3 regions of the Jejuibacter calystegiae genome follow, and region 2 is predicted to be linked to each of the others. Evidence: predicted binding sites of a transcription regulator. Region 2 holds the regulator's gene; each other region holds the start of a gene.
What was found. Region 2 encodes PurR, which represses purine synthesis genes. Its sites were predicted from a motif close to CANGCAAACGTTTGCNTG; they were not measured.
Positions count from the first base shown of each region.

Region 1: a site for PurR is predicted at 4,290-4,307, ahead of purE (5-(carboxyamino)imidazole ribonucleotide mutase). Genes of this name have one in related genera too.
Region 3: a site for PurR is predicted at 2,737-2,754, ahead of gcvT (glycine cleavage system aminomethyltransferase GcvT). Genes of this name have one in related genera too.

Region 1 is NZ_CP040428.1:2,534,407-2,544,228, forward strand. It holds gene FEM41_RS11585 (porin) at 135-1,304, shown strand; gene mnmH (tRNA 2-selenouridine(34) synthase MnmH) at 1,345-2,469, opposite strand; gene purK (5-(carboxyamino)imidazole ribonucleotide synthase) at 2,632-3,702, opposite strand; gene purE (5-(carboxyamino)imidazole ribonucleotide mutase) at 3,699-4,205, opposite strand; gene FEM41_RS11605 (DUF1158 domain-containing protein) at 4,336-4,578, opposite strand; gene lpxH (UDP-2,3-diacylglucosamine diphosphatase) at 4,626-5,348, opposite strand; gene ppiB (peptidylprolyl isomerase B) at 5,352-5,846, opposite strand; gene cysS (cysteine--tRNA ligase) at 6,010-7,395, shown strand; gene FEM41_RS11625 (MBL fold metallo-hydrolase) at 7,662-8,486, shown strand; gene FEM41_RS11630 (MFS transporter) at 8,490-9,743, shown strand; gene ybcJ (ribosome-associated protein YbcJ) at 9,788-9,822, opposite strand, start outside.
Region 2 is NZ_CP040428.1:3,556,423-3,566,244, forward strand. It holds gene FEM41_RS16385 (HlyD family type I secretion periplasmic adaptor subunit) at 1-829, shown strand, start outside; gene FEM41_RS16390 (hypothetical protein) at 876-1,016, opposite strand; tRNA gene FEM41_RS16395 (tRNA-Val) at 1,153-1,229, opposite strand; tRNA gene FEM41_RS16400 (tRNA-Val) at 1,233-1,309, opposite strand; gene mdtK (MdtK family multidrug efflux MATE transporter) at 1,461-2,834, opposite strand; gene FEM41_RS16410 (riboflavin synthase subunit alpha) at 3,098-3,748, shown strand; gene cfa (cyclopropane fatty acyl phospholipid synthase) at 3,796-4,944, opposite strand; gene punC (purine nucleoside transporter PunC) at 5,260-6,444, opposite strand; gene punR (DNA-binding transcriptional activator PunR) at 6,563-7,474, shown strand; gene purR (HTH-type transcriptional repressor PurR) at 7,510-8,535, opposite strand; gene cydH (cytochrome bd-I oxidase subunit CydH) at 8,836-8,925, shown strand; gene FEM41_RS16440 (MFS transporter) at 9,117-9,822, shown strand, end outside.
Region 3 is NZ_CP040428.1:189,405-199,226, reverse strand. It holds gene pepP (Xaa-Pro aminopeptidase) at 1-51, shown strand, start outside; gene ubiH (2-octaprenyl-6-methoxyphenyl hydroxylase) at 48-1,226, shown strand; gene ubiI (FAD-dependent 2-octaprenylphenol hydroxylase) at 1,238-2,437, shown strand; gene gcvT (glycine cleavage system aminomethyltransferase GcvT) at 2,843-3,940, shown strand; gene gcvH (glycine cleavage system protein GcvH) at 4,028-4,414, shown strand; gene gcvP (aminomethyl-transferring glycine dehydrogenase) at 4,480-7,353, shown strand; gene FEM41_RS00795 (SDR family oxidoreductase) at 7,430-8,173, shown strand; gene FEM41_RS25260 (putative motility protein) at 8,217-8,468, opposite strand; gene FEM41_RS00785 (cytochrome-c peroxidase) at 8,529-9,822, opposite strand, start outside.

The sequences.
Region 1 (9,822 bases), 1.0 Mb from region 2:
TTATTTTTGTAACATTTGTTCATAAATAAGATACCCCTTAACAGCACGAAACGTTAAAGACCTATCCGAAATTGCAACAAATAAGCGATAACATGCCTGTGCTTTTGGCAAGCAATGGCAATAAGGGATAAAAAATGAAAACAAAAATAACTGCGCTGGCAAAACTGGTCGGCGTCGCGGTGGTGCTGGGCGCGACTTCGTTCGCGGCTCAGGCAGAAATCACGTTAATCAAGCAGGATCCACAACCAGGGAATCCGCTGAGTCGTCTGAACTTTACTGTCGGCGGTAGTATTCGTCCGCAGATAAACAATATGACAGGCGGATATGATAATGGTTCATATAAACGTAACGTCTTCGATGGTGGCACACGTTTCCGCTTCGCAGCCGATTACTATCTGTTCGATGACATCAGCTGGGTAGGCTACTACGAGCTGGGCGTGAACATTCCGGCGGTGCTTAAGTGGCATAACCACTATGCCGACGGCGCTAACGATACCACCCGTCGTATGCTCTACACCGGTTTCAAGAGCGACACCTGGGGTACCCTGACCTTCGGTCAGCAGAACAGCGTCTACTATGACGTTGTCGGCGTGAAAACCGATATCTGGGACTACGATATGCTGGCCCAGGCGCCGGGTAACGGTATCAATGGTGACTACGATGGTTCCTATCGTTCACGTAACATGCTGAAATACAAAAACACCTACGGCGATTTCGATGTTTACGCCGCATGGCTGTTCGACGATACGCTGAATCTGAACGACGGCAAGGGTCAGTACAAGCGTAAAGGCGGCGGCTCGCTGGGTGTGGATTACCACATCAGCGACGATCTGACCTGGGGTCTGGCGTGGAACTATACCCGTGCCAAAGTTCGTAACTATGACGGTACTGACAGCACGACCTATAACCAGAATATCTACGGTACGGCCCTGAGCTGGACCCCGGATAACTGGACACTGGCGGCCGGTCTGGGCTGGTACCAGAACTATCTGCCGATGAAGAGCGGATTTACCCGTTCGCTGGTCACCAAAGATAACTACTTTGCTGATGACGCCTGGGGTTATGAATACTTCATCGGTTATGAATTCCCGATCAACCAGTATCTGGTTAAGGGCATTCAGCCGTACATCATGGGCGACCGTCTGGAGTTCGTGAACGGCACTAACTGGAAGCGTATCGACAACGGTCTGGGTATCAACTTCAAGTTCGACTACGGGTTCTCCGTTCAGTACGAACACGTGTTTACCTCCAGCACCGACGATCAGGGCGATATGAACCTGGTGCGTCTGCGTTACGACTTCTGATGTCGTTATCCGCGGGCCATTGCGGCCCGCGGTCTTTCCGCTACCGGGCGCCGCGCTGCGCCAGCCACTCCCTGACCTGCTGTGAATCTCCTTCGAACACAATTCGCTGGGCCTTTTTAGCGAGCTGATAGCGATACATGGGATCGTAATAGTCGCGCAGTAGCGGCGTCAGCCAGTCGAGGTGGGCTGTGGCATGACCGCGCCGTTGATGTTCCTGCAATGACTGCTCAAGAATCCCATTTAGCTGAACAAAGCGTTCTTCCCCCAGACGGCGACGAATGGCGAACATGCCGTGACGCAGATATTCCGCAAAAGCCAGCCAGCCGGACTCTTCACCCTGCCGGGCGATAAAGGCTGCCGCCATGCTGACGAAGTACTCCTCTTCCAGGCGTTCAAGCCGCAGCGGGAGCGGATCGTCAATCACCACGATTTCCGCCTGTTCCATCTGTGCCCGAAAGGGTTTAGGAATATGGCGTGAGCCGATGGCCGGGCCTTCGTCTTCCACCAGCCAGAAGAAGTCGCTCCAGCCCTTCTGGGCCCGGGATTTCTGTACCATCATGGCCGCCAGGCGGTTTTCGAAGTTTGCCTGGCTGGGTTGCGGTTCTGTAGTGCGCCCGAAGGAGGAGCCGCGGTGACGGGCCAGCCCTTCCAGATCGACGCCGCAGGCGAAGTCGCGCACCATCAGCGTTTTTCCACAGCCGGTATTACCGGCGACCAGCACCATAGGGCGCAGGCTCAGGCGGCCAAGGGCGCTCATCATATAGCGGCGTACCGCTTTATAGCCGCCTTCGATCAGCGGAGCCTGAACCCCGCTTTCCTGCAGCCACTGCTGTACCAGATGGCTACGCAGGCCGCCGCGCGAGCAGTAAAGATAACCGTTGGGATGACGCTGGCACCAGTCACGCCAGGCGGCCATACGCGCTTCCCGTACCTCGCCGCGCACCAGCGAGTGGCCAAGCGCTATCGCGGCTTTCTGACCTTCTGCTTTGTAACAGGTGCCGACCCGGGCGCGTTCGTCGTCATTCATTAACGGCAGGTTGCGGGCGCCGGGCAGAGAACCCTGAGCGAATTCCACCGGGGCGCGCACATCCAGCAGCGGCACGCCGGAAAGAATGATATCACGGTAGTCCTGGCTATCAGGACGCACCGGGGAAGCGTTATCCATTGAACAGACCTTATGGCCGACGGAAAGAAACCGTGGCGAGTGAAATGCAAAATGCAGTAGCGCTATTTTACGTAGCCATAAGGCATGGGCGCAACGCTCAGGGGAGAATATCGTGCGTTTTAGTGGACATCAGGCGACCGGATGGCCGCCTGTGGGGGAGATTCAGCCGTTAAGATGAGCCTGAGCCCAGGCCAGCCCGCTGGCGTATTCTGGCGGCAGAAACGGCGTCAGGACCTTAAGGGTATCGCTTAACCGGCGCGGATCGCTGGCGCTCAGGTTGAGATGGCCCACCTTACGTCCCGGGCGCACCTCTTTGTCGTACCAGTGCAGGTGCACCAGCGGCAGCTTCAGCCAGTCATAATTCAGATGACTGCCGATCAGGTTCACCATGACCGACGGGCTGTCGACCGCCGGTTGCGGTAGAGGCAGGTCGAGGATGGCGCGCAGGTGCAGTTCAAACTGGCTGACAGAGGCGCCGTTCTGGGTCCAGTGGCCGCTGTTGTGCACCCGGGGGGCCAGCTCGTTAATCAGCAGACCGGCGGGAGTCACGAAGCACTCCATCGCCATCACGCCCACGTAATTCAGCTCCTGCATAATGGCGCCCAGCATGGATTCGGCCTGGCGCTGCTGGTCGGCATCCGCGTGGGGGAAGGCGACGCTGGTACGCAGGATACCGTCCTGATGCAGGTTATGGGTGAGGGGATAGAACACCGTAGCACCGTTATGGGCGCGGGCGCCGACCAGCGACACTTCGCCGGAAAAATGGATGCCCTGTTCGACGATGCACTCGCCGTAGCATTCATCGGGAAGCGTGTCGGCATCATTCGGGCCCAGCCGCCACTGGCCGCGGCCATCGTAACCGCCGGTGCGGCGTTTGACGATGGCAAGGTCGCCCAGCCTTTCGAATACCGCAGGCCATTGGTCCGGAGAGGCCAGCAACTGCCATGGGGCGGTGGCCAGGTTCAGCCTGTCGAACAGCTGCTTCTGGGTCAGGCGATCGGCGATGATGGGGAAAACATCCCGGTTGACAAAGGCCGGGTGGCGGGCCAGTTCGCGGGTCAGCGCGGTTTCCGGCCAGCGTTCGATTTCGGCGGTGATGACGCTCTGCTGAACCGGAACGGCTTCCGGTTCAGCATCCAGCCCTACCGGCCAGACGGTGATACCCAGCGGCTCACCGGCCTGACGCAGCATCCGGCCCAGCTGGCCGTTACCCAGTACGCAGACCTGCTTCATGCTTCCTCCCGGGGATCGGGATTTTCCAGCACATCTTCGGTTTGCTGGCGACGGAACGCTTCCAGGCGCTGCCAGAGTTCGGCGTCGTGCTGCGCCAGAATCTGTGCCGCCAGTAGCGCGGCGTTAGCCGCTCCCGCTTTGCCAATGGCCAGGGTGCCTACCGGAATGCCGCGCGGCATCTGCACAATGGAGTAGAGGCTGTCTACGCCGCTCAGGGCCGCGCTCTGTACCGGGACGCCCAGCACCGGCACCAGGGTTTTGGCGGCCAGCATACCGGGCAGATGGGCGGCGCCGCCGGCGCCTGCGATGATGACCTGATAGCCGTTGTCATGGGCTGTTTCGGCGAAGCTGAACAGTTTGTCCGGCGTGCGGTGCGCAGAAACGACTTCGACATGAAACGGAACATTAAGGTCGGTAAGGACATCGGCGGCATACTGCATGGTGGCCCAGTCGCTGCGGGAACCCATAACAATAGCGATGCGGGTAGCCTGGTTTGAAGACATGCGTCCTGAAACTCCTGTGGATAGGGATAAAACGACGGCGTTCATCACAAATGAAGGACTCAGAGAATAGCACGTAAAACCGGGAAGGAAAACGGTTGCGTAGCGAAGTTACCCGGCAACCTTGCCGGGCTCAGACGGCAAACCAGCGCCGCCAGATAAAACGGATCGCCAGATACTCAATAGCGCCCAGAAACAGAAACCACAGGCAGAAAATAATGGTGTAGAGCTGATTCATATCCACAAAGTGAAACAGGCTCATCAGCTTTTGCGCCAGTTCCTGACCCAGCAGCGGCGCGGGCAGCAGCAGACAGGAAAGAAAGGCCAGCAGCAGGATACCGCCTGCGGTCAGCACAGGCTCGGAAGTGGGTTTCATCACGATTAATCCTGTGAATTAAAAAATTGCTTAAACGGTGGTCACCCTCAGAACGGGAAGGCGACCAGTTCCACATCATCGGCGGTTACGCGGATCATCGACCCTTCCCGATGCCAGGCGCCCAGCACGCAGCGCCATGCCGGTTCACCGTCAACTTCAAGGGGGTGGATAGCCGGACGATGGGTATGACCGTGTATCAGCCAGCGCACCTGCTGGCGCGACATTGCTTCGCGCACGGCCTGCTGATTCACATCCATGATCTCCATGGATTTACTGCCGTTGGCGGCTTTGCTCCCGGCACGCATACGTGCGGCGATGCGCTTACGTATGAACAGCGGCAGGGCCAGGAACAGCGTTTGCAGCCAGCCCTGATGCACCCGGGCCCGGAAGGCCTGATAGCCATGGTCGTCGGTGCACAGGGTGTCGCCGTGCATAATCAGCACCCGGCGCCCGTCTATCGAAAGCACCTGTTCTTCAGGCAGTAGCTGCATACCGCTCTCCCTGGCGAAGCGCTGGCCCACCAGAAAGTCGCGATTGCCGTGAATAAAGAAGCAGGGCACGCCGCTGTCGACGAGATCGCGCAACGCTTGCGCCACCTGACGGTGCAGTGGTTCGGGGGAGTCGTCGCCGATCCAGGCTTCGAACAGATCGCCCAGAATATAGAGCGCATCGGCCTTTCTGGCATCGCCCGCCAGAAAACGCAGAAAACCGGCGGTAATCGCCGGTTCTTCCGCGCAGAGATGGAGATCTGCGATAAACAGGGTGGCCACGAATTACTCGCTAATGGTCACGCTTTTGATAATCACGTCTTCTTTCGGTACATCCTGATGCATGCCGCTGCGGCCGGTAGCGACGGCTTTGATCTGGTCGACCACGTCCATCCCTTCTTCCACTTCAGCGAAGACGCAGTAACCCCAGCCTTGCAGGCTTTCGCCGCTGAAGTTCAGGAAGTCGTTATCGACGACGTTAATAAAGAACTGGGCGGTGGCGGAATGCGGTGCCTGAGTGCGCGCCATGGCCAGGGTGCCACGGGTGTTTTTCAGGCCGTTGCTGGCTTCGTTCTGAATCGGATCGCGGGTGGTTTTCTGCTTCATACCCGGCTCAAAGCCGCCGCCCTGCACCATAAAGCCATTGATCACACGGTGAAAAATGGTGTTGTCGTAGAAACCTTCACGGCAGTAATCCAGAAAGTTCTTCACGGTAGCCGGCGCTTTATCGTCGAAGGTTTTGATAACGATATCGCCAAAGTTGGTGTGAAAAGTAACCATGTTATGCATCCTATAATTGTTCATGCGTATTGCGGCAGACGTGGGGCCTTTATAGCATAAGTCAGCGGACGGAAACACCTGACAAAGCGTGCTGCGTCCCCGGGGAATTCCGGGTAAGATATAGCGCTTTTCCCCCTGACACACGTTTACATGGAATCTTCAGATGTTGAAAATCTTTAATACCCTGAGTCGCCAAAAAGAAGAGTTCAAACCTATTCACCCCGGTGAAGTAGGGATGTACGTGTGTGGGATAACCGTTTACGACCTCTGTCATATCGGGCATGGCCGTACCTTCGTCGCTTTCGATGTGGTGGCCCGCTATCTGCGTTTTCTGGGCTATAAGCTGAAATACGTGCGTAACGTTACCGATATCGACGATAAGATCATTCGCCGCGCCCAGGAGAACGGTGAGTCCTTCAACGCACTGGTGGATCGCATGATCGCTGAGATGTACCAGGACTTCGATGCGCTGAATATTCTGCGCCCGGACAGCGAGCCGCGCGCCACGCACCATATTCCGGAGATTATTGCGCTGACCGAGCGTCTGATCGAACGCGGCCATGCCTATGTTTCTGGCAATGGCGACGTGATGTTCTCGGTGCCGACGGATCCGCAATACGGTTTGCTGTCGCGCCAGGACCTGGAACAGCTGCAGGCCGGCGCCCGGGTAGAAGTGGCCGATGCCAAACGCAACCCGATGGACTTTGTGTTGTGGAAGATGTCCAAGCCTGGTGAGCCGAGCTGGCCTTCTCCGTGGGGCGAAGGGCGTCCTGGCTGGCATATCGAATGTTCCGCCATGAACTGCAAACAGCTGGGCAGCCACTTCGATATTCACGGCGGCGGTTCGGATCTGATGTTCCCGCACCACGAAAACGAAATCGCGCAGTCCACCTGTGCCCACGACGGCGAATACGTTAACACCTGGATGCACTCCGGTATGGTGATGGTGGATCGCGAAAAGATGTCCAAATCGCTGGGCAACTTCTTCACCGTGCGCGATGTACTGAAGCACTACGATGCTGAAACCATCCGTTACTTCCTGATGTCCGGCCACTATCGCAGCCAGCTTAACTACAGCGAAGAGAACCTTAAGCAGGCCCGCGCTTCGCTGGAGCGTCTGTACACCGCGCTGCGCGGTACCGACAGCAGGGTGGCAGCTGCGGGGGGCGACGAATTTGAAGCGCGCTTCCGGGAAGCGATGGATGATGACTTTAACACCCCTGAAGCCTACTCGGTGCTGTTCGATATGGCGCGCGAGGTTAACCGTCTGAAATCGGAAGATATGGCGGCGGCGAACGGGATGGCGGCCCATCTGCGCAAGCTGTCCGGGGTGCTGGGCCTGCTGGAACAGGAGCCGGAACAGTTCCTGCAGAGTGGCGCGCAGTCCGACGATAGCGAAGTGGCGGAAATTGAAGCGCTGATCAAACAGCGTAACGATGCCCGTAAAACAAAGGACTGGGCCACGGCGGATATGGCGCGCGATCGCCTGAACGAGATGGGGATTGTGCTGGAAGATGGCGCACAGGGAACCATCTGGCGTCGTAAATAACGCCTTTTTAGAAGCGCACGCTTTGTCAGCACGCCCACGGCTTATACCGCCGTGGGCGTTTTTGTTGTCAGAAACTGCACTGTACAAATTGTTGCGGTCCGGGGTATAAATTTCAATCGCCTGTCTGTTTGCCTGACATTATTGTTTTGATTGCGCTCTCTTTTTCACCAATTTTTCATTGTGTATTCTGCTCACTTGTTCATTGTTGAAAATATTAGGGGCAAAGCGTTCTTAATATTTCTATAAAAATAGCAAGGATGACAATAATGAAAATTCACTTTCTTGGTAGCGGGGCATCTGAAGGTATCCCCAATCCATTCTGTCGCTGTGATATATGCCAGCAAGCCCGAAAAGTAAAAGGTAAGGAGGTGCGCACCCATTCGTCGGCCATTATCGATGATGTTCTGTTAATCGATCTGGCGCCGACCTTCAGTCATCAGATATTACGTGACGGTCTTGATGGTTCGGCGATAACCGATCTGCTGTTTACTCATACCCACCCCGATCACTTTAATGCAGGGGAACTGTTCAGCCGGATGGAAGGTTTCGGTCACGGTCTGGATTATCCACTTAATATTTATGGCAACGACATGGCTATCACGGGTTGCCTGAATATCCTGAATGGCTATAGCGAACAGCGATTCCGGTTTCATCGTCTGGTGCCGTTTGTCACGGTGCGTTGCGGAAAATATCAGGTAACGCCATTACTGGCGAATCATGCCAGGTGGGAACAGTGCTACCTCTACTATATCGAAAAGGACGGCTGCGCGCTGTTTTACGGCCACGACTCCGGTTGGTTTCCTGAATCCACCTGGTGTTGGCTGTCGGGAAAAAGTATTGATATCGCGGTACTGGAGTGCACCTATGGCGATCGGCAGGGAAATCGGACCGATAATCATATGAGTTTGTCGACCGTTTGTGCCGCCGTTGAAAAGCTTCGAAATCAGAATAGCCTGGGTGAGCAGAGCCAGGTGGTGTTATCGCATATCTCACATAGCAGCGCGCAATGTCATGAGACGCTGGTGGCCTGGTGCCAGGCCAGAAATATGATTGCGGCGTGGGATGGTCTCATTGTTAACAGTCAGGGATGAATAATGAAATACAGTACAACCCCCCGATTATTAATCATGATGTTTGTTCAGTATTTCATGCAGGGGGCATGGAATATGACAATGGGACTGGTATTAAGCTCATACGGCATGGCCAGTATTATTGGTACCGCCTATGGGCTGCTCGGCGTGGCGACGATTATTTCTCCGCTATTTACCGGCATGATCGCCGACCGCTTTTTCGCCTCCCAGAAGGTGATGGGGATTCTTCATCTGATTAATGCCTGCGTGATCTTTTATACTCCTCAGTTTATTGAGGCTCAGAACGCCACCATGACGCTACTGATGATTTTTATCGTTGGTATTCTGTTCTATCCCACAACGGCACTGTCGAATAGCATTAGCTTTCACCATATTGACGGGGTGAAATATTTTCCGGTTATTCGCGTCTTCGGCACCTTCGGCTTTATGGTGATTGGTTTTATTATCGGCCAGATGGGCTATTCGGGGGATACCATGGCCTGGTATATCGCCGCCGCGTCCGGCGTGGCGCTGGGACTGTACTGCTTTACATTGCCGGATACGCCGCCGAAGGCCCGGGGGCGACCCTTCATGCTTCGCGATCTGCTGTGTCTGGATGCGCTGGCGCTGTTTAAGGAGCGCAACTTTACCATTCTGATGCTCAGTATCCTGGTGCTCATGATCCCCAAAACGGCCTATTCCGCCTATATACCGGTGTTTCTGAAGGCGCTGGGATTCGACAATGCCGCTACCATGATGCAGATTGGCATCGCCAGCGAAGTTATTTTTATGTTCCTGCTGTCGTTTATTCTGCTGAGAATCGGTTTTAAGGTGACGTTACTGATCGGTGCGGTATGTTGGGTGGTGCGCAGCTTGTTTTTTGCACATGCCGCAGTGGATGATGCGATGGTTTGGGTGGTGGTGGGACTACTGCTGCAGGGTTTTTGCTGGGATTTTTTCTTTACGGTGGCGGATATTTATGTCGATCGTAAAGCCGGAGAGGCCATTAAAGCCCAGGCGCAGAGCCTGCGCTTTATCGTTTCTAACGGAGCAGGGCTACTATTCGCCTCGACGGTTTGTGGCCAGATTTTCAACCATACGGTGAACGCTCCTGGTTCGGAAGGGCTGGCGCAGTGGCAGTATTTCTGGGTCTGGCCCGCGATCGTGGCAGCCATCGTCTCAGCTATCTTTTTCCTCCTGTTTCACGACGATCTGTCTGAGCGACGCAGCAGCAGGAGAGGCGAGGCGGAAACACAATCTGCGGGCCAGAGCCTGTAATACCCTGGAACAACGACCTGCCGTTGGCGCAGGTCGTTTATGGGTCAGGCCGTGACGGTAATACTCTGTCCATCGAAGG
Region 2 (9,822 bases):
TTTTCCGGATAATGTTAAGGCCGTTCCGGAGCTGGTACAGCGGGAAACCGACGCCTGGAATTTGCGTAAACAGGCGCTGGATGAATCCATTGCCGGTTACGTGAAAAGCGAATCGCTGATTGAAAAAGAGCTGAAGATGGCCCGCCAGTTGGCGGCGAAATCGCTGCTGTCCAATACCGAGGTGTTAAAACTCGAACGCCAGGCGAATGATGCTGAACTACAAATCACCGAACGTAAAAATCGCTACCGCAGCGAAGCAAATGATGAGTTGTCGAAAGTGAACGTCGAACTAAGTAGCCTTGAGGAGACGGCTCTGGGACGCCAGGATACCCTGGAGCGTACCGAGTTGCGCTCTTCGGTGCGCGGCGTGGTGAATAATATTCGGATCAACACTATCGGTGGCGTCATTCAGCCGGGAGCGGAAATTATGGAAGTAACGCCGCTGAACGACAAGCTATTAGTGGAGACCAAAATCAGGCCTCAGGACGTGGCGTTTCTGGCTCCGGGCCAGGAAGCGGTAGTGAAAATTTCGGCCTATGACTATTCCATATATGGTGGGCTGAAAGGGCGGGTTGAGAATATCAGTCCGGGTGCATTGAAAGATGAAGAGAGTCGGGTACAGAAGAAAGGTGGCTCAGGTGCCGATGATACCTATTATCGCGTTATGGTCCGAACTGAAAGCAACACTTTAACCAAGGCGGGAAGCCGTAAACTACACGTGATACCTGGAATGACCGCCACCGTGGATATCCGTACCGGAGAAAAAAGTCTGCTGAGCTATATGCTACGACCCTTACTGCGGGTACAGGAGGCTTTCCGGGAAAAATAACGGGAAATGCCTGGTGTGGCAGAGGCCACGCCAGGCGATTTTCGTATCAGATCTTACAGGCGTCACCACAGTCGTCATCGGCAACGATAGCCTGCGCTTTTTTGTCCGCCTCTTCCAGACGTTCAGCATTACGCTCTTCTGCTTCTTCCAGTCCGCTAATGACCAGATTGTCGAGATCGATTTCCATAAATCACCTGTAGTCAGTTCAGTTTCACTTCGGGTCGATTATAGGGGAAAACGGCCGTTACGCCAGCGGATGCCGATTCAATCGCGGGGAAAACGAACGGAAAACTAAGGAGTAAAACGCGAGGATGCACCTGAAATGGTGCGTCCGAGTGGACTCGAACCACCGACCCCCACCATGTCAAGGTGGTGCTCTAACCAACTGAGCTACGGACGCGAATGGTGCGTTCAATTGGACTCGAACCAACGACCCCCACCATGTCAAGGTGGTGCTCTAACCAACTGAGCTATGAACGCAATGCTGTAGGTGACAGCGGGGACGAATATTAACGACAGCGATGGTGCCTGGCAAGGGGAAAATGATAAATTTCCCGGGAAATTCACGCGATTGCTGACCAACTGCGCAATGCGTTGAAAAAACAGCCGCCCGCAGGCGGCCATTGATCGTTTAGCGTGCGGCGCGCTGCAAAATTAGCAGGGAAGGCTGACGCTGAAGCCAGCGGATGCGCAGGACCATCATAATGGCGGCGGCGGTCAGGCCAATAATAAAGCCAATCCAGAAACCGGCCGGCCCCATGGCCGGAACCACGAGATCCGTCAGGGCCAGCAGATAGCCGCTGGGCAGTCCCAGAATCCAGTAAGCGGTCAGCGTAATAAAGAAAATGGAGCGGGTATCTTTATAGCCACGCAGCACGCCGCTACCGATCACCTGGATAGAGTCGGAGATCTGGTAGACCGCCGCCAGTAACATCAGGTGGGAGGCTAATGCCACCACTGCCGGGTTATCGTTATACAGCAGGGCGATGGGCTCGCGTAGCAGTATGGTAAACAGCGCGGTCATGCAGGCCATGATGATGCCGACGGCTATTCCGGTCCAGGCTGAGGTGCGGGCATCCAGCGTCGACCCCTGACCCAGTCGGTAACCAACGCGAATCGTCACTGCCGCCGATAGCGACATCGGCAGGACGAACATCAGCGAGCTGAAGTTAAGGGCAATCTGGTGCCCGGCCACATCGATAATGCCTAATGGCGAGACCAGCAGCGCCACCACGGCGAACAGCGTGACTTCAAAAAACAGCGCCAGCGCAATGGGCAGCCCCAACTGCACCAGGCGCTTCAGAATTTGCCAGTCCGGCGCGCCAAAGCGTTCGGTATTGCGAATATCGCGCATCGAACGGGCGCGCTTCACCCAGCCCAGCATACACAGGAACATCACCCAATAGACCGCCGCGGTGGCCACGCCGCAGCCGACACCGCCCAGTTCCGGCATACCAAAGTGACCGTAAATAAAGATGTAGTTAACCGGAATATTGACCAGCAGGCCGATAAAGCCCATTACCATCCCAGGTTTGGTCTTTGCCAGTCCTTCGCACTGGTTACGGGCGACCTGGAAAAACAGATAGCCGGGGGCGCCGCACAGCAAGGCGCGCAGGTAGCTGACGGCTTTATCGGCCATCAGAGGGTCGATGTTGTGCATGGCGTGAATGATATAGCCTGCGTTCCACAGCACCACCATCACCAGCACTGAAACCACGCCTGCCAGCCAGAACCCCTGGCGAACCTGGGACGCTACGCGATCGCGACGGCCGGAACCGTTAAGCTGCGCCACCACTGGCGTTAACGCCAGTAGCAGGCCGTGCCCAAAGAGGATTGCCGGCAGCCAGATAGAGGTACCGATAGCCACTGCCGCCATATCGGTAGCGCTGTAGCCGCCAGCCATCACGGTATCGACAAAGCCCATGGCGGTCTGAGCGACCTGGGCAAAGATCACGGGGATAGCCAGAGCCAATAACTGACGCGCTTCGTTTAAGTACTTCTGCACGGAAACACCTGTATTATTGTTGTATAGAGAGACAAAAAGGCCGCCTGTGAAAGGCAGCCAGAAAAAAAGTGGGAATTTAGCCGGATATTGTAGCTGCTGTTGGCCATTAAGTCAGCGAAATAGTACCGGGTTATTGTGGATATCTGGCAACCTTTATTGCCAGCTGCTATGGTGATGGCCTTCTGTGCTATAGCGGCCTGCCTGCTCATGTATAATTGCGGGACACGGCCTGCGTTTGCCGCACGGCGTATCTGGAGTGAAATATGTTTACTGGTATTGTGCAGGGCACCGGTCGGGTGGTGTCCATCGAAGATAAAGACAACTTCCGCACCCACGTCGTCGAACTGCCGGAAGCGTTACTACCGGGGCTTGAGACTGGCGCATCGGTGGCGAATAACGGCTGCTGTCTGACCGTTACTGCGATTAACGGCGCGCAGATCAGTTTCGATCTGATGAAAGAGACGTTGCGTTTGACCAATCTGGGCCAGCTGCAGGTAGGGGATAAGGTTAATCTGGAGCGGGCTGCGAAATTCGGCGATGAAATAGGCGGCCATCTGATGTCCGGCCATATTATTACCACGGCTGAAATCGTTAAAGTGCTGACCTCGGAAAATAACCGCCAGGTGTGGTTTAAACCTCAGGACCGTACTCTGATGAAATATATTCTGCACAAAGGTTTCATCGGTATTGATGGTATTAGCCTGACGGTGGGGGAAGTGACCAGCAGCCGCTTTTGCGTGCATCTGATTCCGGAAACGCTGCAACGTACGACCCTGGGGGCGAAAAAGCTGGGCGACAGCATTAATATTGAGATCGATCCGCAAACCCAGGCCATTGTTGATACCGTCGAACGGGTGATGGCCAGCCGGGAAACGGCGATTGAAGCGGCATCAGAGCAGGCGCAGCAGGCCTGATGCGCCTGTAGATAAAAAAGCCCCCGGCGTTTGTGCCGGGGGCTTTTTTAGCGGGCAACCCGCAGGCCGTTTTCGATGCCGCGGCTGAACATTACCTGCCACAGCTGAATGTCGCGGGCGCGGAAGGCGCCGGCGCAGGCGTTCAGGTAATAGGTGAACATCCGCTTAAAGCGTTCGCTGTAATTGCTGGCGATCTCCGGCCAGGCGGCCTGGAAGCGCTCGAACCAGGCCATCAGCGTCTTATCGTAGTCGGCGCCGAAGTTATGCCAGTCTTCCATCACCAGTCGACCTTCGCTCGCTTCGGCGATGTGACGCACCGACGGCAGGCAGCCATTGGGAAAGATGTACTTGTTGATCCAGGGATCGACGTTGTGGTCGGTTCTGTTGGAGCCGATGGTATGTAGCAGGAACAGCCCGTCCGGCTTCAGGTTGCGGTCGACCACAGAAAAGTAGGTATCGTAGTTCTTCGGACCAACGTGTTCGAACATCCCCACCGAGACAATGCGGTCGAAGCGCTGGTCGAGATCGCGGTAATCCTGGAGCAGGATGGTGACATCCAGCCCCTCGCAGCGGGCCTGAGCCATCTTCTGCTGTTCGGCGGAGATTGTTACCCCGGTCATGGAGACGCCGTAATGACGCGCGGTGAATTCAGACAGGCCACCCCAGCCGCAGCCGATATCCAGCACTTTCATACCGGGGGCGAGCTGTAACTTTTCGCAGATCATCTTCAGCTTGGCCTGTTGAGCGTCCACCAGGTTGTCGGCCTCTTTCCAGTAACCGCAGGAGTATTGCATCCAGGGATCCAGCATCCGGCTAAACAGATCGTTGCCGAGATCGTAATGCTCTTTGCCGACGATCCACGCCCGTTTCTTGCTTTGCAGGTTGATCAGGCGGGCGGCGGCGATGCGCAACGTATCCTTAAGGTGGTGCGGCAGCTGATTTTCCAGGCCAGCGCGCAGAACTTTGGTAAAAAAGACATCGAGTCTGTCGCATTCCCACCAGCCGTCCATGTAACTTTCGCCCAGACCCAGCGAGCCTTCCTGTAATACACGCTTGAAGAAGTCGGGATTCTTAACCTGAATATCGCCCGGAGTGGCGCCATTTATGTTGATACCGGCCCGTCCGAGCATTTCACTGGCGATGCGATACCACTCGCTGTCAGTGACGCTGGTTTCTTCTATACACGATGAACTCATAGCCTTCTCCATCACCTATGTGCGATCGGGTCCATTACAGCACTCACGCTATCAGAAAAAGCGTAGTCGCTATTTTGGCCTTGTGAGAATTCTCACGGAAAATCCGAGCGTCTGATAACCGACGTGAATAAAGAAAGGAGAAGTCTTCCTTGTAAGACCCTCAAACAAGAGAAAACGGGGGCAGGGTGCTCCCGTTAATACATAATATTTATGGTATTTATCCAGAGCTGTTTTTCAGTATATGCCTCTGATAAAAGTGATTCAATAAAAAATTGTTAGCGCCCTAATTAGAGGCGATTCTCATTATCCAGCCCGTTATTTTACCTGGCGTGAGGGGTGCCATTGCTGATGCGAAACGCGCTGCATCAGGTAACCTGCCAGCGCCAGCACCACGGTTCCCATCATCACTCCGGTGGTGGTGAGCAGCGGTTGTTCAACGCCCCAGGAGACCAGCAGACTGGCCAGAAAGCACAGACCGAGCTGCAGGGTATTTTGCAGCGCGGCGGCGCGACCGGCATCTCCCGGAAAAGGCAGCAGGGCCGCCGAAACGACGATGGGATAGATAGCACCGTTCACGAGCGCCATCAGGCAGAAGGGGATCAGCAACAGGGTCAGGGTTGCGTGGCCGGAAAGCGCCACGCCCCAGGTTGCCAGTACGCTCAGGGCATAGAGGCCCAGTAGCCAGGGCAGCAGCAGTTCGCCACCCCAGCGCGACAGGGCGCTGCGACAGCCGTAACCACCAATCAGAAAGGCGATGGTTTGAGGGACGTAGCTCAGGCCGGTGGCGCCTGGCCCGTAGCCCAGCTCGCGTAGCAGGAACGGCGAGCCGGTCAGCCAGGCAAAGAAGCTGGCGGAGCAGGCGGCATAGATCATGACGTTGCCGCGATAGCTGCGGCTGCGCAGCAGCATCAGGAACCCGGTTTTCGCCACCTCGCTGTGCGGTTTGGGACGCTGCGGCGCCATACGCAATGCGGGAACCATCAGTAGTAGGGTAATGATAAACAGTGCGAGGAAGATGGCCTGCCATTCGAAATGCACCAGCAGCCAGCTACCCAGCAGAGGCGCCAGCGCTGGCGAAAGCGCGACCAGTGGCATAATAGTGGCGAAAACCCGTTTTGCCTGCGGGCCGGGATAGCGATCGGCGACCAGCGCCTGCCAGCTTACGGTGGCGGCACAGACCCCAACCGCCTGAATAAAGCGCAGTGCCAACATCATGGTCGCGCTCTTGACCCACATCATTCCCAGACAGCCGAGGGCGAACAGCGCCAGCCCCGCCAGTAGTATCGGACGGCGGCCAAAACGGTCCGACAGCGGTCCCCAGATCAGCTGCGCCAGCGCGAAACCGGCCAGAAACAGGCTCAGACTGGCGCTAATAGCGCCGGGGCTGGTGTTCAGACTCTGCTGCATGGCGGAAAACGCCGGCAAATACATATCGGTGGCCAGAAAGCCGATAACGCTCAGACCGGCTAGCCAGACCATAAATCCTTTTCCAGGTTGCATGATTTCTCTCTAAGATCTTTTTTGGGTGATGCAGGGAATGGGCGCAGTGTAAGGAGTGCATCATCGCTTGTGAAACGCTAATATTTGCCTGTTGCATTCAAATTTTTTGCAGGCAGATATGTGGTCGGAATACTCACTGGAAGTGGTGGATGCTGTTGCCCGCAACGGCAGCTTTAGTTCGGCAGCCCAGGAGCTGCACCGGGTGCCTTCGGCGGTCAGTTATACGGTACGTCAGTTAGAGGCGTGGCTGGCGGTTCCGCTGTTCGTGCGCCGCCATCGAGATGTCGAACTGACGGAGGCCGGGGCCTTTTTTCTGCGCGAAGGACGGGAGGTTATCAAAAAAATGCTCTCCACCCGTCAGCGCTGCCAGCAGATTGCCAACGGCTGGCGCGGGCAGCTCTCCATCGCCGTGGATAACATCGTTAAACCGGCGCGTACCCGCCAACTGGTGCTGGATTTCTACCGCCATTTCCCCGATGTGGAGCTGCGGGTTTCTCGTGAAGTGTTTAACGGCGTATGGGACGCGCTGGAGGACGGGCGCGTAGAGCTGGCGATCGGCGCCACCCGGGCAGTACCGGTTGGTGGCCGTTACGCCTTTCGGGATATGGGGATGCTGCGCTGGCATTGCGTGGTGGCGTCCGGTCATCCGCTGGCGGTAGCGGAGGGGGCGCTGGATGATGAACGACTGCGACGCTGGCCGTCGCTGGTCCTGGAAGATACCTCGCGCTCACTACCCAAGCGTACGACCTGGCTGCTGGATAACCAGCGGCGCATGGTGGTGCCGGACTGGGAGACGGCAAGAGAGTGCCTGGATGCCGGGCTCTGTGTCGGCATGGTACCAGCCCACGTTGCGCAACCGCGGATAAAAAGCGGTCAGTGGGTAGCGCTGGCTCTGGAGAATCGCTTTCCGGATGCCGCCTGCTGTCTGAGCTGGCGCCAGAACGAAGACTCACCGGTGCTGGGCTGGCTGCTGGATTATCTGGGGGATAGCGAAACGCTGAATGCGGAGTGGCTGAAGGAGCCCGGTTGAGCGGGCTCCCCTGTGCCTGGCGGCGATAGTGGTACTTAGCGGCGATAGTCGCGGAACGGGCCATCGGCCACCGAGCGGCGCTCAATCAGGCGCGGGTGAACCTCCAGGGTGCGGGACTGTTCGCGCTTATTGACGATACGGTCAATCAGCATATTAAAGGCGGTCTCCCCCAGTGAGTCCTTGGGCTGGTGGATGGTGGTCAGCGCCGGGGTAAAGTAGCGGGAGTTGCGCACGTTATCGTAGCCGATAATCGAAATATCCTGGGGCACCCGCAGCCCCATTTCGTCGGCGGCACACAGGGCGCCCATCGCCATCACATCGCCGCCGCAGAATACTGCCGTGGGGCGCTGGGGGACAGACAGAATCTGCTGCATGGCGCGGTAGCCGGATTCCGGCTCGAAGTCGCCCTGCACCACCCACTTTTCATTCAGTTTGATGCGCGCTTCTTCCAGCGCCTTCTTAAAGCCTGCCAGGCGGCCTGCGCCGGTATTGCGGTGCGGAGAGCCGGGAATCGCGCCGATATCACGATGGCCGCGTTCAATCAGGTAGCGTCCCGCCATATAGCCGCCTTCGAAGGCGTTATCGATGACCGAGTCGGTGAAATCAGCTTTCGCTTCGCCCCAGTCCATGACCACCATCGGGATATGGCGGTACTCTTCGAGCATCGCCAGCAGCGGTTCCGGATATTCCGAGCACATTACCAGCAGGCCGTCGACGCGTTTCTGAGCCATCATCGACAGGTAGGCGCGCTGTTTCTCCTGATTGTTCCAGGCGTTGCCCAGCACCAGGGTATAGCCCTTATCAAAGCAGCTTTTCTCTATGGCTTCGATAATTTCCGCAAAGTAGGGGGCCTCACTGCTGGTGGCCAGCAGCCCGATGGTTTTAGTGTGATTCACTTTCAGGCTGCGGGCTACGGCGCTGGGCGAGTAGTGCAGCTCTTTGATGGCGGCCCATACCGCATTACGGGTCTCTTCCGCGACAAAGCGGGTTTTATTGATAACATGCGACACCGTAGTGGTGGAGACGTTTGCCCGCTTTGCCACATCTTTGATTGTTGCCATCAGTCGTCACTCCCGGCCATTTCCTGGTCTCCTTGAATACCGGCCGGTTAATCGTTTGCCTGGACTTATCCCGGGGCGCAACTTTTCAGGTTGCAGGTATGTCGGGGAAGCGACACTGGACGGGAGGAGGGCATTACCGGACGGCGTAAAAACACGTTAGCCGGGGATTTTGTCCTATCTTTGCTAAAAGTGGAAGAGGAAATCTGCATTCAGGGCCACTTGATACAGGATTTTCAGGGGCGTTTGTGGGAAAATGAATCAGTCATTACGCTAATATGGAAAAAAGCACAGGAGAAAATCATGAGTACCGAACTGAAATACTCGCTGGTCACCACTATTATCGCGCTCGGCGTGATTGTGTGCGGCGCACTGACTGCCGTACTGCATTAATCCCCGACCCGGATGCGCGTCGTTGCGTATCCGGGCCTTTCTATTATTGCTATTTGCGCAACAGCCTTTTGCTTTTAACACGTCTTTAACTTTCCTCCGCAGACTGTCATTATTCTCCGCCTGACGATTTCCGGCAGCAGTGAGTTCCGCCCTGGTGGAAGCTGTCTCCCGAATTTACCGGAGAAATAACAATGAAATTTAATTTCCCCTTACTGGCGCTGGCCATTGGGGCATTTGGTATAGGAACAACAGAATTTTCGCCCATGGGGCTGCTGCCTGTTATCGCCGATGGGGTGGGCGTCTCCATCCCCGTGGCCGGTATGCTGATCAGCGCTTATGCGATTGGCGTTATGGTGGGAGCGCCGTTGATGACGCTGCTGCTGTCACATCGTGCCAGACGCAGTGCGCTGCTGTTTCTGATGGGAATCTTTATTGTCGGTAATGTGCTGTCGGCGCTGGCGCCCAGCTATGGCTGGCTTCTGGCCTCCCGGATTATCACCAGCCTTAACCATGGTGCCTTCTTCGGGCTGGGTTCGGTGGTGGCGGCGAGTCTGGTCCCCAAAGAGAAGCAGGCCAGCGCGGTCGCCACCATGTTTATGGGGCTGACCATCGCCAATATCGGCGGCGTGCCAGCGGCAACCTGGCTGGGTAGCGCCATTGGCTGGCGTATGTCCTTCCTGGCCACCGCCGGTCTTGGCGTGGTGGCGATGTTAAGTCTGTGGCTGTCGCTGCCTGCGGGCGGCGCGGGCGATCGTCCGGACGTGAAGCGCGAGCTGGGGGTACTGATGCGCCCTCAGGTACTGATGGCGTTGCTGACCACGGTTCTGGGGGCGGGGGCGATGTTTACGCTTTATACCTATATTTCGCCAGTGTTGCAGCGGGTGACTCATGCTTCGC
Region 3 (9,822 bases), 1.8 Mb from region 2:
GTGAAACGGGCGGAAGATATTGAAGCCCTGATGGCGGCGGCGCGCGCATGAGTGTGATTATTGTTGGCGGAGGGATGACCGGCGCTACCCTCGCGCTGGCCCTGTCGCAGTTAAGCGGCGGCCAGCTTCCGGTGCATCTGGTGGAAGCGCATGCGCCTGAGTCACAGGCTCATCCGGGGTTTGATGCCCGGGCCATTGCGCTGGCCGAAGGCACCTGCCGGTTACTGGCGCAGATCGGTATCTGGCCCGCGCTTTCCGGCTGTGGTACCGCCATTGAGCAGGTCCAGGTCAGCGATCGCGGCCATGCTGGCGCGGTGATTCTGGAGGCGCGCGACTATCAGACCGAGGCGCTGGGCCAGGTGGTGGAACTCCATGAGGTCGGGCTGCGCCTGTTTAATCTTTTGCGCGAGGCGCCGGGTGTGACGCTCTACTGCCCCGACCGGGTTGCGGGTAGCCATCGCACGCAGCAGGAGGTGACGGTCACGCTGGAAAGCGGGAAGACGCTGACCGGCCAGGTGCTGGTGGCGGCGGACGGTTCGCGCTCGCCGCTGGCCGCCGGTTGCGGCATCCGCTGGAGCCAGCAGGATTACGACCAGGTCGCCGTGATCGCCAATGTGACCACCGCGCTGCCGCACCAGGGACGCGCCTGGGAACGTTTCACCTCCGAGGGGCCGCTGGCGATGCTGCCGATGTCGCAAAATCGCTGTTCGCTGGTGTGGTGCCACCGTCGCGACCGTCAGGAAACGGTGATGGCCTGGAGCGATGAACGCTTCTGCGATGAGCTTCAGCGCGCCTTCGGCTGGCGCCTGGGGCGTATTACGCAGGCAGGCGCGCGCAGCAGTTATCCGCTGGCGCTGACCCGTGCCGATCGTAAAGCCACCCATCGCCTGGCGTTGGTGGGAAATGCGGCCCAGACGCTGCATCCCATTGCCGGTCAGGGATTTAACCTGGGCATGCGCGATGTGATGACGCTGGCTGAAACTCTGACAGCCGCCTGGCGTCAGGGCGAGGATATCGGTCTGTGGCCGGTGCTGGAACGTTATCAGTCCCGCCGTCGCCAGGACCGGGCCGCCACCGTTGGTGTGACCGACGGCCTGGTGCAGCTCTTCGCCAATCGCTGGGCGCCGCTGGTGGTGGGGCGCAATCTTGGCTTGATGGCCATGGATTATCTTACGCCGGTGCGCGATGCGCTGGCGCATCGTACCCTGGGTAGGGTGGTTCGTTAAGGAGAGTCATAGTGCAAAGCGTAGATGTGGCAATTGTCGGTGGCGGCATGGTGGGGCTGGCCCTTGCCTGCGGTCTGGAGGGCAGTGGCCTGCGTGTTGCCGTTCTGGAACAGCAGGCGCCGGAAGCGCTGGACCCTCAGGCGCCTCCGGCGCTGCGGGTATCGGCGATCAACGGCGCCAGCGAGAAATTGCTGACCCGCCTTGGCGTATGGCCGACCATTTTGCAGCGCGCCAGTTGCTATCACGGTATGGAAGTGTGGGACAGCGACAGCTTCGGGCGCATTGCCTTCGATGACAACAGCTTTGGCTTCAGCCATCTGGGCTACATCATCGAAAACGCCGTGATTCACCAGGCGTTGTGGCAACAGGCGCAGCAGTGCAACGACGTAACGCTGCTGGCGCCTGCGCAAATGCAGCAGGTCGCCTGGGGAGAAAACGAAGCCTTCCTGACCCTGAAAGATGGCAATATGCTGACCGCCCGACTGGTGGTGGGGGCCGACGGCGCTAACTCCTGGCTGCGCCAGCAGGCCGATATTCCTCTCACCTTCTGGGACTACCGGCATCATGCACTGGTCGCCACCATTCGTAGCGCGGAGCCTCACGGCGCTGTGGCGCGTCAGGTGTTTCACGGCGATGGTATTCTGGCATTTCTGCCTCTGAACGATCCCCATCTGTGCTCCATTGTCTGGTCGCTGCCGCCGCTGGAAGCAGAGCGGCTACAGCAGGCCGATGAAGCGGCCTTTAATCAGGCGCTGTCGGTGGCATTCGATATGCGCCTGGGGTTATGCCAGCTTGAAAGCGAACGTCAGGTCTTCCCGCTAACTGGCCGCTACGCTCGCCAGTTTGCCGCGCATCGTCTGGCATTATTGGGTGATGCCGCGCACACCATTCATCCGCTGGCGGGGCAGGGGGTAAACCTGGGCTTTATGGATGCCGCGGAGCTGATGCATGAGCTGCGCAGGTTGCACGCTGGCGGTAAGGATATTGGTCAGCACCTCTATCTGCGCCGCTACGAGCGCAGCCGTAAGCACAGCGCCGCGCTGATGCTGGCGGGCATGCAGAGCTTCCGGGAGCTATTTGCAGGTCAACATCCGGCGAAGAAGCTGCTGCGCGATGTGGGTCTGAAACTGGCCGATACGCTGCCCGGCGTGAAGCCTCAGCTTATCCGTCAGGCGATGGGGCTGAATGATTTGCCTGACTGGTTACGATAGCTTCCACTCTTCCTCTCCCGGCGTCCGCCGGGAGAAATATCTCATTTGAAATATTCTAATTTCATCGCTCATTTCGCATTAGTTTTATTTATCCGTGGCGAAATTCGATGTAGTGGAATTGTTCTTATTTTTATCATAAATGTTATCTGATTCTGATTTTTAGCCTAAATACGATGCGATTATGTGCATTGTTTCGCATTTTGCCAGTCATATTCACTGTCTCCTTTGTTCATCCTGAACCTCATCCGCTAATGTGTCTGCTTATGGTTCAGCCGTCCTTTCGGTGGTAAGTTCAATGTAAAGGTAACGTTTGCGTCGATGCCCGTTGCGGCACCGGCGCCGGGTTTCGTCCGCCGATCCGGCGGGCGGACAACGCCGCCCATCTGAACGGAAAACGAGGAAGAGATGGCTCAACAGACCCCTTTGTTTGAACAACATAATCTTTGCGGTGCGCGTATGGTGGATTTCCACGGTTGGATGATGCCGCTGCACTACGGTTCCCAGTTGGACGAGCACCATGCGGTGCGTACCGATGCTGGAATGTTTGATGTCTCGCACATGACCATCGTTGACCTGCGCGGCAGTCGCACCCGGGAGTTCCTGCGTTATCTGCTGGCGAACGACGTCGCCAAACTGACCAAACCGGGCAAGGCGCTCTACACCGCCATGCTTAACGCCTCCGCTGGCGTTATCGACGACCTGATTGTCTACTTCCTTGCCGATGACGGGTTCCGCCTGGTGGTGAACTCCGCCACCCGCGAAAAAGATCTTGAATGGATAACCCGCCACGCCGCTGATTACGAGGTAGAGATCACCGTGCGTGACGATCTGGCGCTGATTGCGGTTCAGGGCCCCAACGCCCAGGCCAAAGCGGTGGGCCTGTTTAACGACCAGCAGCGTGCGGCGGTTGAGGGAATGAAACCGTTCTTCGGGGTTCAGGCTGGCGACTTCTTTATTGCCACCACCGGTTATACCGGCGAAGCGGGCTATGAGATTGCCCTGCCTAATGAACAGGCGGCGGCATTCTGGCAGCAGTTGGTGGACGCGGGCGTAAAGCCCTGCGGCCTTGGTGCCAGAGATACGCTACGCCTTGAAGCCGGTATGAACCTGTACGGCCAGGAGATGGACGAAGGGGTATCGCCGCTGGCGGCCAATATGGGGTGGACCATCGCCTGGGAACCGGCGGATCGCGACTTTATCGGTCGTGAGGTGCTGGAAGCACAGCGCGAGCAGGGCACCGAACAACTGGTCGGACTGATCATGACCGACAAAGGCGTGCTGCGTAACGACTTACCTGTGCGCTTTACCGATGCCGAAGGCAATCTGCAGGAAGGGAAAATCACCAGCGGTTCATTTTCGCCGACCCTGGGTTACAGCATTGCGCTGGCCCGGGTGCCGGCAGGCATTGGCGACACCGCTATCGTGCAGATCCGTAATCGCGAGATGCCGGTAAAAGTCACCAAACCGGTTTTTGTGCGCGCGGGCAAACCGGTCGCGCAGTGAATGTGATATCGCTTTAGCCAATTCGGGGCCGGCCTGACGCCATGGAGGCCGCCCACAGTGGATACCGAACAATTCAGGAGAACAAAGATGAGCAATGTGCCGAACGAACTGAAATACAGCAAAGAGCATGAATGGCTGCGTAAGGAAGCCGATGGCACTTACACCGTGGGCATTACCGAACACGCGCAGGAGCTACTGGGCGATATGGTGTTCATCGACCTGCCGGAACAGGGCGCCACGGTTAGCGCGGGAGACGACTGCGCGGTCGCGGAATCCGTTAAGGCGGCGTCCGATATCTATGCGCCGGTGAGCGGCGAAATCGTGGCCGTGAACGATACACTGAGCGACTCTCCGGAGCTGGTTAACAGCGAGCCTTACGCTGGCGGCTGGATCTTTAAAATTAAAGCCAGCGACGAAGCCGAAGTCGCCGCGCTGCTTGACGCCGAAGCCTATACCGCCCTGTTGGACGAATAAAGTAAAGGGGCCGGGCATCGCCCGGCCCCTGTTGTTTTGCCCTTTGCGACCCGGAAGCACAGCTCATGAATCAGACCCTAAGCCAGCTTGAAAACAGCGAAGCCTTTATCGACAGGCATATTGGCCCTTCCTCCGAACAGCAGAAGCAGATGCTGGAAGCGGTGGGCGCCGACTCCCTGGATGCGCTGATTGCGCAGATAGTGCCAGCGGATATACAACTGGCCGAACCGCCCAACACCTCTGGTGCGGCCACCGAACACGACGCGCTGGCGGAGCTAAAAGCTATCGCCCGCCGCAATAAATGCTTTAAATCCTGGATTGGTATGGGCTATGCCGCCGTGCATACCCCGCCCGTGATTCTGCGCAACATGCTGGAGAATCCGGGCTGGTATACCGCCTACACTCCGTATCAGCCGGAAGTCTCTCAGGGGCGCCTGGAGGCGCTGCTGAACTTCCAGCAACTGACGCTGGATCTTACCGGGCTGGATATCGCCTCTGCTTCGCTGTTGGATGAAGCGACCGCCGCCGCTGAAGCCATGGCGATGGCGAAGCGCGCCAGTAAGCTTAAGGGCGCCAACCGCTTCTTCGTAGCGGCAGACGTGCATCCCCAGACCCTGGACGTGGTCCGTACCCGCGCCGAAACCTTTGGGTTTGAGGTGATCGTTGACGAAGCCCGGCGCGCGACCGAACACCAGGATTTGTTTGGCGTACTGCTCCAGCAGGCAGGTACGACCGGTGAAGTCCACGATTACGGCGACCTTATCGCCGAACTGAAGAGCCGCAAGATTATTGTCAGCGTCGCCGCCGATCTGATGGCGCTGGTACTGCTGACTGCCCCCGGCAAACAGGGGGCGGATATCGCCTTTGGTTCCGCCCAGCGCTTTGGGGTGCCGATGGGCTATGGCGGTCCGCATGCGGCCTTCTTCGCCGCCCGCGATGAATTCAAACGCTCAATGCCAGGACGCATTATCGGCGTATCCCGTGATGCATCCGGTCAGACCGCGTTGCGTATGGCGATGCAGACCCGTGAGCAGCATATCCGCCGCGAAAAGGCGAACTCCAATATCTGTACTTCACAGGTGCTGCTGGCCAATATCGCCGGTTTCTACGCCGTGTGGCACGGTCCGCAGGGGCTGAAGCGCATCGCGAACCGTATCCACCGCTTCACCGATATTCTGGCCGCCGGGTTGAAGACGAAGGGGCTAACGCTGCGCCACGAGAGCTGGTTCGATACTCTGTGCGTTGAAGTGGCAGATAAGGCGGGCGTTCTGGCCCGGGCGGAGCAGCGCGAAATCAACCTGCGCAGCGATACTCCGGGCGCGGTAGGCATTACCCTGGATGAAACCACCACCCGTCAGGACGTTCTCGATCTGCTTAGCGTGCTGACAGGCGACGATCATGGTTTTGAGATTGACGCGCTGGATAAAGAGGTGGCGCTCGACAGCCGCTCCGTGCCGCAGGCTATGTTGCGCGACGACGAGATCCTGACGCATCCCAACTTTAATCGCTACCATAGCGAAACCGAGATGATGCGCTACATGCACGGCCTGGAGCGTAAGGATCTGGCCCTTAACCAGGCGATGATCCCGTTGGGCTCCTGCACCATGAAGCTCAACGCGGCGGCAGAGATGATCCCCATCACCTGGCCGGAATTCGCCAGCCTGCATCCTTTCTGCCCGCCGGAGCAGGCGGAAGGCTATCAGTTGATGATAGGCCAGCTTTCCGAGTGGCTGGTGAAGCTGACCGGCTATGATGCGCTTTGCATGCAGCCGAACTCCGGCGCCCAGGGGGAATATGCCGGTCTGCTGGCGATTCGTCGCTATCATGCCAGCCGCAACGAAAGCGGGCGCGATATCTGCCTGATCCCGAGCTCCGCCCACGGCACCAACCCGGCCTCGGCCCAAATGGCGGGAATGCAGGTGGTGGTAGTGGCCTGTGATAAACAGGGCAATATCGATCTTGCGGATCTGCGGGCGAAGGCGGAACAGGCGGGGGAGCAGCTTTCCTGCATCATGGTGACCTATCCTTCCACCCACGGCGTTTATGAAGAGACGATCCGCGAGGTTTGCCAGATAGTGCATCAGTTTGGCGGTCAGGTGTATCTGGATGGCGCCAATATGAACGCCCAGGTGGGGATCACCAGCCCGGGCCATATCGGCGCGGATGTTTCGCACCTGAATCTGCACAAAACCTTCTGCATTCCGCACGGCGGCGGCGGTCCGGGTATGGGCCCCATCGGCGTGAAAGCGCATCTGGCACCGTTCGTGCCGGGCCACAGCGTGGTGCAGATTGAAGGAACGCTGACCACTCAGGGGGCGGTTTCCGCCGCGCCGTTCGGCAGCGCGTCGATCCTGCCCATTAGCTGGATGTATATCCGGATGATGGGGGCTCAGGGTCTGAAGAAGGCGAGCCAGGTGGCGATTCTGAACGCCAACTACATCGCCAGCCGCCTGAAGTCGGCTTATCCGGTGCTCTATACCGGGCGCGATGGTCGGGTGGCCCATGAGTGCATCCTGGATATTCGTCCGCTGAAAGAGCAGACCGGTATCAGTGAAATGGATATCGCCAAGCGTCTGATCGATTACGGTTTCCATGCGCCGACCATGTCCTTCCCGGTGGCGGGCACCCTGATGGTGGAGCCGACGGAATCGGAAAGCCAAATGGAACTGGATCGCTTTATCGACGCCATGCTGACCATTCGTCGCGAAATCGACCGGGTGGCGGACGGCGAGTGGCCGCTGGAGGATAACCCGCTGGTTAACGCGCCGCACATTCAGCAGGAGCTGGTGAGCGAGTGGAGTCACCCTTACAGCCGTGAACTGGCGGTATTCCCGGCCGGGCAGCAGAACAAATACTGGCCGACGGTAAAACGTCTGGATGACGTTTACGGTGACCGTAATCTGTTCTGTTCCTGTGTTCCCATCAGCGAATATCAGTAATCTAAAGTTCCCTCTCCCCTCGGGGAGAGGGCCAGGGTGAGGGGGAAATGTTCGCACATCTGCAGAGGAATAACCTATGACACTGGCTCTGGTCACCGGCGCCAGCCGGGGAATTGGGCGGGCCACCTCACTGCTGCTGGCCCGTCAGGGGTACTGCGTGGCGGTAAACTATCTGCGTAATGAAGCGGCGGCCAGCCAGGTGGTTGAGGAGATCGCTGCCGCAGGCGGTAGCGCCTTCGCGGTACAGGCCGATATTGCCGACGAGCAGCAGGTGGTTGCGATGTTTGAACGTCTGGATCGGGCGGGTGAACCGCTCAGCGCACTGGTGAATAATGCCGGTATCTTATTCCAGCAGGCAACGCTTGAACAGCTGGATGCCGAACGGATAAACCGGGTGCTGGCGACCAACGTGACTGGCTCCTTTCTGTGCTGCCGTGAAGCGGTAAAGCGCATGTCCCATCGCCACGGCGGGGCGGGCGGCGCTATCGTTAACGTCTCGTCTGCGGCAGCGCGGCTGGGATCCCCCGGAGAGTATGTCGACTATGCCGCTTCTAAAGGGGCTATAGATACCATGACAACCGGCCTGTCGCTGGAAGTTGCAGGGCAGGGCATTCGGGTTAATGGCGTGCGTCCCGGTTTTATCTATACCGACATGCATGGTGATGGCGGCGAGCCTGGCCGTGTGGATCGGGTTAAGGCATCGCTGCCGATGCAGCGTGGGGGTCAGCCGCAGGAGGTCGCGGAAGCTATCGCATGGCTGTTAAGCGATAGCGCCTCTTACGTCACCGGCAGTTTTATTGACCTGTCCGGGGGAAAATAGCGCTTTCCTGCCATTCAATGGGGCGCAGGCGCCCCGGTTCTGATTAGTCCGTCACGTTAATATTGCGATTAATTGCCGGATTCGACGGTAGTACAGGTTCGGATTCCAGAAGGGTGAGCGCGGTACCGGACTGCGAATTGATGGCTTTTTTGAGAACGGTATTGCCGATCCCGGCAGCGTAGCTGCATCTGATCTGGCGTGGCCGACATGGAATCAATATGAGCGACGTCCATAATAGTTTCTTCGTAGTGAACAGGAGTGATAACCGGTAAATACTGCTACCCGTTATCACCATTATCGGGGCGGGCTGGATAAAATTTTATCGCTATCAGTCCCCCCCCTACGAGAGAATGCGTTACGGCATGGGGTAAGGCGTATAAACCCCGGTCAGGCTTTCCAGGAACGCGACAATATCGTCCACATCCTTCTGGGGTAATGATGTCCCCACCTGATAGCGCAGCATCAGCTTCACGGCTTCATCCAGCGTGGCAACATCACCGCGATGGAAGTAAGGAGCGGTCAGCGCCACGTTACGCAGGGTTGGTACCTTCTGGCGCAACCGGTCGCGTACTTCACGCGTCACGTTCATTCGCCCCACATCGGCGTCGGTGACCGTACCGAAGGCAAAATCGCGCTTCAGCCCCAGCGGTTCGAACGAGCGTCCCCCCAGAATTGTACCGGTATGGCAGGTGGCGCACTTGTTATCTTTAAACAGCTGCCATCCGCGTTTCTGTTGTGCCGTCAGGGCACTGTCGTCGCCGCGCAGGTAATTATCGAACGGGGAGTCCGGCGTAATCAGCGTCTTTTCAAATTCGGCGATGGCGTCGGTGATGGTGACGCTGCTAAGCCCCTGTGGATAAACGGCGCTAAATTCGCGGACGAAGACGTTGTCCTGGCTCAGCTTGTCGATAATCTGCTGCCAGGATTCGGACGCCATTTCGATGGGATTGAGCGGCGGCCCACCAGCCTGGATCTGAAGCGTGGCGGCACGACCGTCCCAGAACTGTTCGACGTTAAAGACCGCGTTAAAGACGGTAGGAGCGTTGATAGGGCCGATCTGATTCCTGACCCCGAGCGAAGTCTTTCTGCTATCCACACCGCCTGCACCCAACTGGTGGCAGTGCGCGCACGAAATGGAGTTATCACCTGACAGGCGCGGATCGTGATACAGGCGGAAGCCCAGAGCCACTTTTTGCCCATCGACCGGCAGTGCGCGTGGAATGGGCTGTACCGGCTCATTGAGGCGTGATTTTGCCATATCCGGCGCGGCGTAATATTTCAGCCGCTGCTCTTTCACCCATTCGAGCAGGGTGGCGCGTTCGCTATCGCTAAAGCTACCGGCCCAGTGCAGGGCGGTATAGCGGGTTGGCGGCATGGTCTGGTGCTCCATCACCCATTCGATCTTACTGAGATCGCTCTGGGGGACAGGCCCCTTTTCCCGTAGGCTACGCATAACTGGCTCCAGGCTAAAGGATTTGTAGCCCAGGGTCATGTCGTACTCCATCAGCTGCTTCGCCACGGGAAGCGAGGCGTAAAATGGCAAATTGGCGGATACCGTATGGCAGTAGTCGCAGCCTTTTTCGCGCATAATGCCCAGCACGCTACGGTTGATTTCCGGAGTGGATTTTTCTGGTAGCGTTGCGACATTG